DNA from 2 places in the Paenibacillus sp. PastF-3 genome. Region 1 is predicted to be linked to the other one. Evidence: riboswitches for the same ligand, from Rfam matches in the RefSeq annotation. Region 1 holds a riboswitch; the other holds the start of a gene.

Evidence for each region. Region 1 has a riboswitch for glycine ahead of gcvT (glycine cleavage system aminomethyltransferase GcvT). Riboswitches for the same ligand answer to the same signal wherever they lie in the genome.
Region 2: linked by a shared signal. The riboswitch ahead of M2444_RS21990 (amino acid permease) and the one ahead of gcvT (glycine cleavage system aminomethyltransferase GcvT) in region 1 are both predicted to bind glycine.

Annotation. Positions count from the first base shown of each region.
Region 1 covers NZ_JARXWM010000006.1:49,609-53,480, reverse strand. The annotation lists gene gcvPA (aminomethyl-transferring glycine dehydrogenase subunit GcvPA) at 1-215, opposite strand, end outside; partial or broken gene gcvT (glycine cleavage system aminomethyltransferase GcvT) at 322-1,433, opposite strand; glycine riboswitch at 1,620-1,718, opposite strand; gene gcvH (glycine cleavage system protein GcvH) at 1,956-2,348, shown strand; gene M2444_RS13715 (flagellar motor protein MotB) at 2,801-3,637, opposite strand; gene M2444_RS13710 (flagellar motor protein) at 3,634-3,872, opposite strand, start outside.
Region 2 covers NZ_JARXWM010000012.1:72,506-76,377, forward strand. The annotation lists gene adhP (alcohol dehydrogenase AdhP) at 1-974, opposite strand, end outside; glycine riboswitch at 1,172-1,252, shown strand; gene M2444_RS21990 (amino acid permease) at 1,388-2,740, shown strand; gene M2444_RS21995 (DHA2 family efflux MFS transporter permease subunit) at 2,826-3,872, opposite strand, start outside.

The DNA of each region.
Region 1 (3,872 bases):
CTGGCGTGCGAATCGAAATCAGCATTTCGGTCAGCGAGACCTTTCATGTGACGTAGCAGGGCGTACTCATCGAGTGGTTCAGACATCGGCATAGTGCCTTGATAACGGACGGCTTCAGGAATATCGGAGAACAGCTCATCTATGGACTGAATCCCGACGGTTTCCATCATCTCTACGCGGTCCTGTGCTGTCATGGGCAGATAACGGTGCTTCATTAAGGTTTCACTCCTTGGCTTTTTTAAAATATAAGAAAGTACAATTTTCACGCTATACTTTATCCTTCTATTTCTCGCTTAAAAGCTAACCGTCCCAATATGGACGCTAAAGGCGTTTATACTTGTAAAAAGGGGCTTTAATCACGACAGCCTTAAGCTGCTTGCCGCGTATCTCTACGAATACCTCTGTGCCTATTTCACTGTAAGCTGTATCAAGCAAAGCTAATCCCAGATTGCGTTTCAGCGTTGGTGATTGGGTTCCGGTTGTGACCTCTCCGATTTTACGCCGTTCGCATAGACTGGGTAATGGGAGCGCGGAATGCCCCGGTCAATCATTTCTAAGCCGACCAGACGTCGGGGTAGACCGGCTTCTTTTTGCTGCACTAGCGCATCGCGACCGATAAAGTCCGCTTTGTCCAGCTTCACAAAGAACTGTACTCCAGCTTCAAGAGGGGTGATGTCAGCTGACAGCTCCTGACCGTACAGCGGCAATTTTGCTTCAAAACGCAGCGTATCACGGGCGCCCAGTCCAGCAGGTGTTAATCCGTGAGGAGTGCCAGCTGCGAGTAGGCCGTTCCATAACGTTGCTGCCCCATCCAGCGGAGCGTAGATCTCGAAGCCATCTTCGCCGGTGTAACCCGTACGGGAGATCAGTACTTCTACACCGCAGACGGTTGCGCGTTCGATGAAGTGGAAAGGCTTGAGTTCTGAGATCGGAGCATCAGTAACTTTCGCGAGTATGGTCTCTGCCAACGGGCCTTGCAAGGCAAGCAAAAGCGTCTCGTCAGAGACATTAGTGAGTGTGACTTCACCGAATTCAGAGGTCAGATGCTCTTGCAGCCACTGGAAGTCCTTATCGATGTTGGAGGCATTTACGACAAGCATATAACGGTCTTCACTTATTCGGTACACGAGCAAATCGTCGACCACACCGCCGTTTGGATAACAGAGCAGCGTATATTGTGCCGCACCATCGGTCAGGCGGCTGACATCGTTGGTCGTCATTTTTTGTAAAAAGGCTTCAGCACCGCTCCCGATCACCATGAATTCACCCATATGCGATACATCGAACAGTCCAGCCTGCTGGCGAACAGCTTCATGCTCCTTCACGATACCTGTAAACTGTACTGGCAGCTCCCAGCCGCCAAAATCAATGCACCTGGACTCCGTGTAAGCGGAATAGAGATCGTAAAAAGGTGTTCTTTTCAAAGCATCCATATCGTCACTCCCCTAGTCTGATTACATACGAAAAAAAGGACAGGCAGAAGCAATCATGCATAAATGCACTAATCGCTTTCTGCTCTGTCCTTTGTACCTGAGAGTTACCCTGCCGTAACGAACCTGCAAGTTTCCCCGTTGGTGACCTGACGCACTCAGCCCCGCGTCTGATGCTCTCCAGAGGTACGTCCGACAAAGGTCCTTTTGCCTGAGAGATTCACCCCTGTTAGGGCTTACTCCTTCGGCGCCGTCTTCAAGTGAGACAGTCTCTCCCTATGCCATCATCCGCAACTGTATTTGTTTTATATTTCTCCGAGAAACGGTTATCGTCTATAAAAAAGACGACAACGTCGTCTCTTCTTGTATGTCTCCATTAAACGGGTATAGGAGGGCGCTGTCAACAAGAAAAAGTCAAAAAAACGACAAATTTATTTTACTGTTAGTAATATTGACATTCTGCTCTGGGATCACTTAGGCTATAACTAAATTTAGAATTCCAATTTGGAAATGAGGCGGCTTGAAATGAGTGAAGTTTTAGATCACCTTCTTTACAGCGAAGAGCATGAGTGGGCACAGCAAGTGGAAGGACGCGTAGTACGTATTGGGATTACGGATCATGCTCAGCATTTGTTAGGCGATATCGTATTTGTCGAATTTCCAGAAGTGGGCTCGGCCATTTCAGCCGGTGACAGCGTAGGCAGTATCGAATCCGTTAAGACTGTATCGGAATTATATTCACCCGTCTCGGGGACGGTTACCAAGATTAATGACGGTTTAGAGGCTAGTCCGGAGCAGATCAACGATAAGCCGTATGGCGAGGGTTGGATTTTTGAAATTGAAGTGGACGGAGAGTATGCTGATGCTGTAAAAGGTCTGCTGGATGCAGCCGGATATCGTGCATTGGTAGGAGAGTAATTGGGATTATTCACAGGATATTAATTTTATCGCGAGTGATATTTGTAGCAGCAAGTTTCTGTTTTTGGGGACTTGCTGTTTGGTATTTTTATTTAGAGGTGGGTGGGAATTTTTGCGTCATACCCTGGGACGGCTCGGAATTATTTGATTTTATTTAAAAGCGAATCTGCTAGTTGTGTAAATAGGGAAAACCTCCCTCATTTTAGACGAATATAGCGTGAAACTAAGGCTTTTAGGGAATTTCTCCCTGAAAATTCCGGTGAAACCGCTATTTTTGACTAAATAGGGGATTAATCAGGGAGGAATTCCCTAATCTTGCGCCTGAACAAGAGATCACGCGGATAATCAGGGAGTATTTCCGTAATTAATAGTGGCAAGTCCATTTTAGTATGTTGATAGCAGATTCGCACCCGCACTAACTACTATATCTAGCTCTGAGTACAATCAATATTTTATTCACCCTCTTGAAGCTGCCGCAGCACAATGATCTCTACACGGCGGTTCTTCTGCTTACCTGCTATCGTGGTATTATCTGCGGTGGGCTGGGTGTCAGCATAACCTGCGTATTGAAAAGTATCCGGCTTCAGTCCTTCATGGTCTAGAAAAAAGCGAAGTACAGATAGCGCACGAGCACCAGACAGCTCCCAGTTGTCGTTAAATTGAGAAGCCGAGGATACGGGCGTATTATCGGTATGTCCTTCAATGCTAATCTTTGCGCCGATGTCTTTGAATAAACCAGATAACTGCTGAAGAGCAGGGAAGGCTGGTGATTTCAGGTCTGCCTTACCTATATCGAATAGAAAACGATCACTGAGTGTGATTTCTATCCCCTGCGGTTTGTCAGCAACAAAAATTTGTTCTCCGAGATTATTTTCCTCCACATAGTGGGTGATCACACCCATTAATTCAGCAAGTTTAGTCTCTTGTTCTCGAAAAGCGAGTTCACGTGCCGAAGGTGTTTCATTCTCCGCTTGTTCACCAGATCCGTTATTCGGTCTTGCAGTTGCAGCTGCATTCTCATTTCCGTCTGTACTTTCCGGTTTGTTCTCAGTTGATTTCCCAGCATCTAAAATACCGTTCCCACCCTCAAGGACAGTGGTTCCAGACTTGAAGGTCTCGGATAACGAGCCTGTCACGATGTTATATTTGTCAGTATCCAGGCTGCTCATCGCATACAATATAACGAAAAAAATAAGTAAAAGTGTAATTAGATCAGCATAAGTAATCATCCAACGGTCGCGGCTTTCCCGAGTCTCTACACGCCGCTTGCGCCGGTCTCTTTGTCTCATAAAAGGCCTCTAGTTTCCGCACGGTCATTCGTGTCCGAGTCTGAGATGAATGAGTTCAGTTTTTTACGTACCAGCAGTGGATGATCCCCATTCTGTAGAGAAAGAATACCTACTAGCAGCATTTCCATGCTATGTAGCTCACTTTGACTGCGGGATTTGATTTTGGAGGCAATGGGTAAAAATATTAGATTAGCGATGGCTACACCGTACAACGTTGCAGTGAACGCTACTGCGA
Region 2 (3,872 bases), on a different contig from region 1:
TCTAACATAAGATCGTAGATCTCATTAATATCTTCTAGTTTACGTGTCTCAATAATGGTTTTGATTTTTCCTTCTGCAGCGAATTGTAATGCTTCTTGCAAATCTTTGCGAGTGCCGACAATCGAACCAACTACCTTTGTTCCATTTAATACGGTATCAAAAATGGGAACATCCATGGATTCAGGAGGCAGCCCAACCATGACGCAGGTACCGCCGCGGCGAATGGCACGGTAGGCTTGGTCGAATGCTTTTTTCGCAACCGCTGTACAAACGACACCGTGTACTCCGCCGATTTCTTTTTGAATCCAGTCTGCCGCATCTTCTTTTAATGCGTTTACGGTTTTGTCTGCGCCAAGTTGTTTGGCAAGCTCCATCTTTTCATCCGACGTGTCGATGGCCACTACGTTCATTCCCATCACTTTTGCATATTGTACACCAAGATGCCCTAATCCTCCGACACCGAAAATGGCTACCCACTCACCTGGCTTTACACCCGATACTTTCAACGCTTTATAGGTAGTAACGCCTGCGCAAAATAAAGGTGCCGCTTCGATAAAGCTTAGATTATCAGGAACCTTAACTACATAATCGGCAGCTGCCACACAATATTCTGCATATCCGCCATCTACGGAATATCCGGAATTTTGCTGATCCAGACAAAGAGTCTCTCTTCCAGTAAGACAATATTCACAATGACCGCAGGCTGAGTACAGCCATGGAATTCCTACACGGTCTCCTACCTTTAAGTGTGTAACTCCTTCACCTATTTCTTCAATAATCCCAACGCCTTCATGTCCGGGAATAAGAGGGAGTTTCGGTTTGACGGGCCAATCGCCATGAGCAGCATGCAAATCAGTATGACACACTCCGCAGGCCTGAATGTGGACAAGGATTTCTTTGTGTCCGGGTTTTGGTTTAGGTACGTCTTGTAGCTCTAACTTTTCTTTGAATTTCTTTACTACAGCGGCTTTCATTAGCATACTCCTTTAGTTTTTTGCTTTTCAAAAAGTAGTATGTTCATGAGGCTAACTTTAAATTCTTGAGACTTTTATCACTGATTAACACTCACATCACAAGTAATATGTTAGAATATCAGAACAGCTTTACTGCGTTACCGCTTTATCAACTTTATAATTCACGAGCTATGATGGCTAAGGATTACACTTTAGCTGGAGCAGCTTCTGGAGAGACTGCGGAAATTCCGCGGCGCCGAAGGGTTCACAATCTCAGGCAAAAGGACAGAAGAGTACTGAATATGTATTTGTCATGCTGATCGCTATCAGCAGGGCAAATATTATTTGATATTCTTACGATCTGGGAGATTGGATGACATCCAATCTCTCTTTTTTTTATTCTAATTTATTGTACTCACAAGGGGGAACTAGGTATGGCACAACCAGAATTAAAGAGAGAACTGGCTAATCGGCATGTTCAACTTATTGCTATTGGCGGCACCATTGGTACAGGATTATTTTTGGGATCAGGTAAGGCGATAGAGAAGGCAGGCCCATCCATTATGATCACGTATTTAATCGTGGGTATTGCTGTGTTTTTTGTGATGAGAGCACTGGGAGAACTCCTATTATCTAAAGCGGGCTATCAATCGTTTACGGATATTGCTGAAGACTACCTTGGATCACGGGTCGCATTCATTACCGGTTGGACCTATTGGTTTTGCTGGATTATGACGGCTATGGCTGATGTCATTGCTGTTGGCGTATATGTACAGTACTGGTTTGATATCCCGCAGTGGGTTCCTGCCATCGCCTGTCTAGTCGTGTTATTAGGACTTAATCTATTAACTGTAAAGAGCTTTGGGGAACTCGAATTTTGGTTTGCTTTAATTAAGGTAATTACGATTCTCGCCTTGATTGGTCTTGGGGTCATTTTACTGATCATTGGGTTTAAGACGGATGCAGGATCGGTGACGATACGAAACCTATGGGAGTATGGGGGCTTTTTTCCGAACGGTATATCAGGCTTCTTATTTTCTTTTCAAATGGTTGTATTTGCTTACGTGGGTGTGGAATTGGTTGGGGTGTCGGCAGCGGAAACAGCGGATCCGGAGAAAAATATCCCATCTGCGATTAATAAAATTCCTTTACGGATTCTATTTTTCTATGTCGGTGCGCTTTTCGTCCTGTTATGCATTAACCCTTGGACGGAGCTAAGTCCGGCAGAGAGTCCTTTTGTAAAAACCTTTACTTTAGTAGGAATTCCAATTGCCGCAGGGATTATTAATTTTGTTGTACTAACCTCAGCGGCTTCCGCTTGTAATAGTGGGATGTTCTCGACAAGCCGAATTCTCTATAATTTGAGTAGAAATAACCAGGCGTCACCTCATTTGGGCAAACTGAATAAAAACCATGTCCCAGGTAACTCGTTATTCATTTCTACAATTGTTATATCTGTGGGTGCTCTTTTGAGTAAACTTATTCCAGAGCAGGCTTTTGGAATCGTGACAACGATTAGCGCCATTTGTTTTATATGGGTGTGGGGCATTGTTCTTATCTGCCATATTAAGTATAAGAAAACCCGGCCAGACTTACAGGAGAAATCCAAATTCAAAGCACCGTTCACACCGGCTATTAATTATATTGTCTTAACCTTGTTCGCTGGAATACTGATCATCATGCTGTTCGCTGGAGAAACACGCCCGGCTTTATTGTGTACTCCGTTATGGTTTATTTTATTATTCATCTTGTATTCGATTAGAAGCAAAAAGGGGAAAAGTAATTAAGCTTGAGTGAGGGATTCACACAAAAAGCCATTCCTATACGGAATGGCTTTTCTTCATATACTGCAATTGCTAGTTACAACCAAGGTTATTCCTTGTTAACTAGGTTTGCTTTCTTTTCAATCGTGATCTTGCTTTTTATAGGCATAAATAAGGTTATAACAAACGCGGCGACGGATAAAATCATCATAAAGTAATAGGCGTCACTTGCCCCAAGAATGGATGCAAGGGATTTAAGGATCTCAGGAGTAGTAGAGGGATTGCTCTGCATCACTGTGGCCGCATGACTTGTAGCCTGCACAGTGTAAATCGTAATTACGACAGCAGTTCCGATGGCTCCGGCAATCTGGCGAACGGTATTGTTCACTGCTGTGCCATGCGTTCCTAATTGTTTTGGCAACGCATTTAGTCCGGCTGTATTGAGTGGCATCGTAATAAAGCTTAATCCAATTCGCAAGCCAATGGTACGAATCATTAGATACGTATACGTTGTAGATTCAGATAGATCAGTTACCGCCCACATAGATGGAATAATAAATAGCAGACCAATGATGAACAGCGGTTTGGCACCGAAACGGTCGTATAATTTACCGGTGACGGGTGACATGAACGCATTTACGAGCGCCCCCGGCAACAAGAGCAGTCCTGCATCAAATGCTGTAAAACCACGGCCATTTTGCAGGTAAATAGGCAATAGAATCATATCTGCGTACATCATCATGGTGATTAATACATTAATAAGAGATGTCAGCGTAAATACTTTATTTTTGAAGACAGACAGGTTTAGCAGCGGATCATCTGACTTGATTTGTCGAATACAAAATACGGCCGTTACAGCGATTCCAATGCCTAATGTCAGGATCACTATTACGTCGTCCCAGCCTTTACTGCCTGCACTACTGAAGCCGTATAAAATCAAACCAAATCCGACGGTCGATAAAAGAACACTTACTACATCCAGTTTCGACTTAGAGGTCTCAGATACATTCACTAAATATTTGAACGCCAACGCTATAACAAGGATGACAAGTGGGATAAGGCCGATAAATAACCAGCGCCAAGAGTGATATTCGACAACAAATCCCGCGAGCGTCGGTCCAATGGCAGGAGCAAATATCATTGCGAGTCCAAGCAG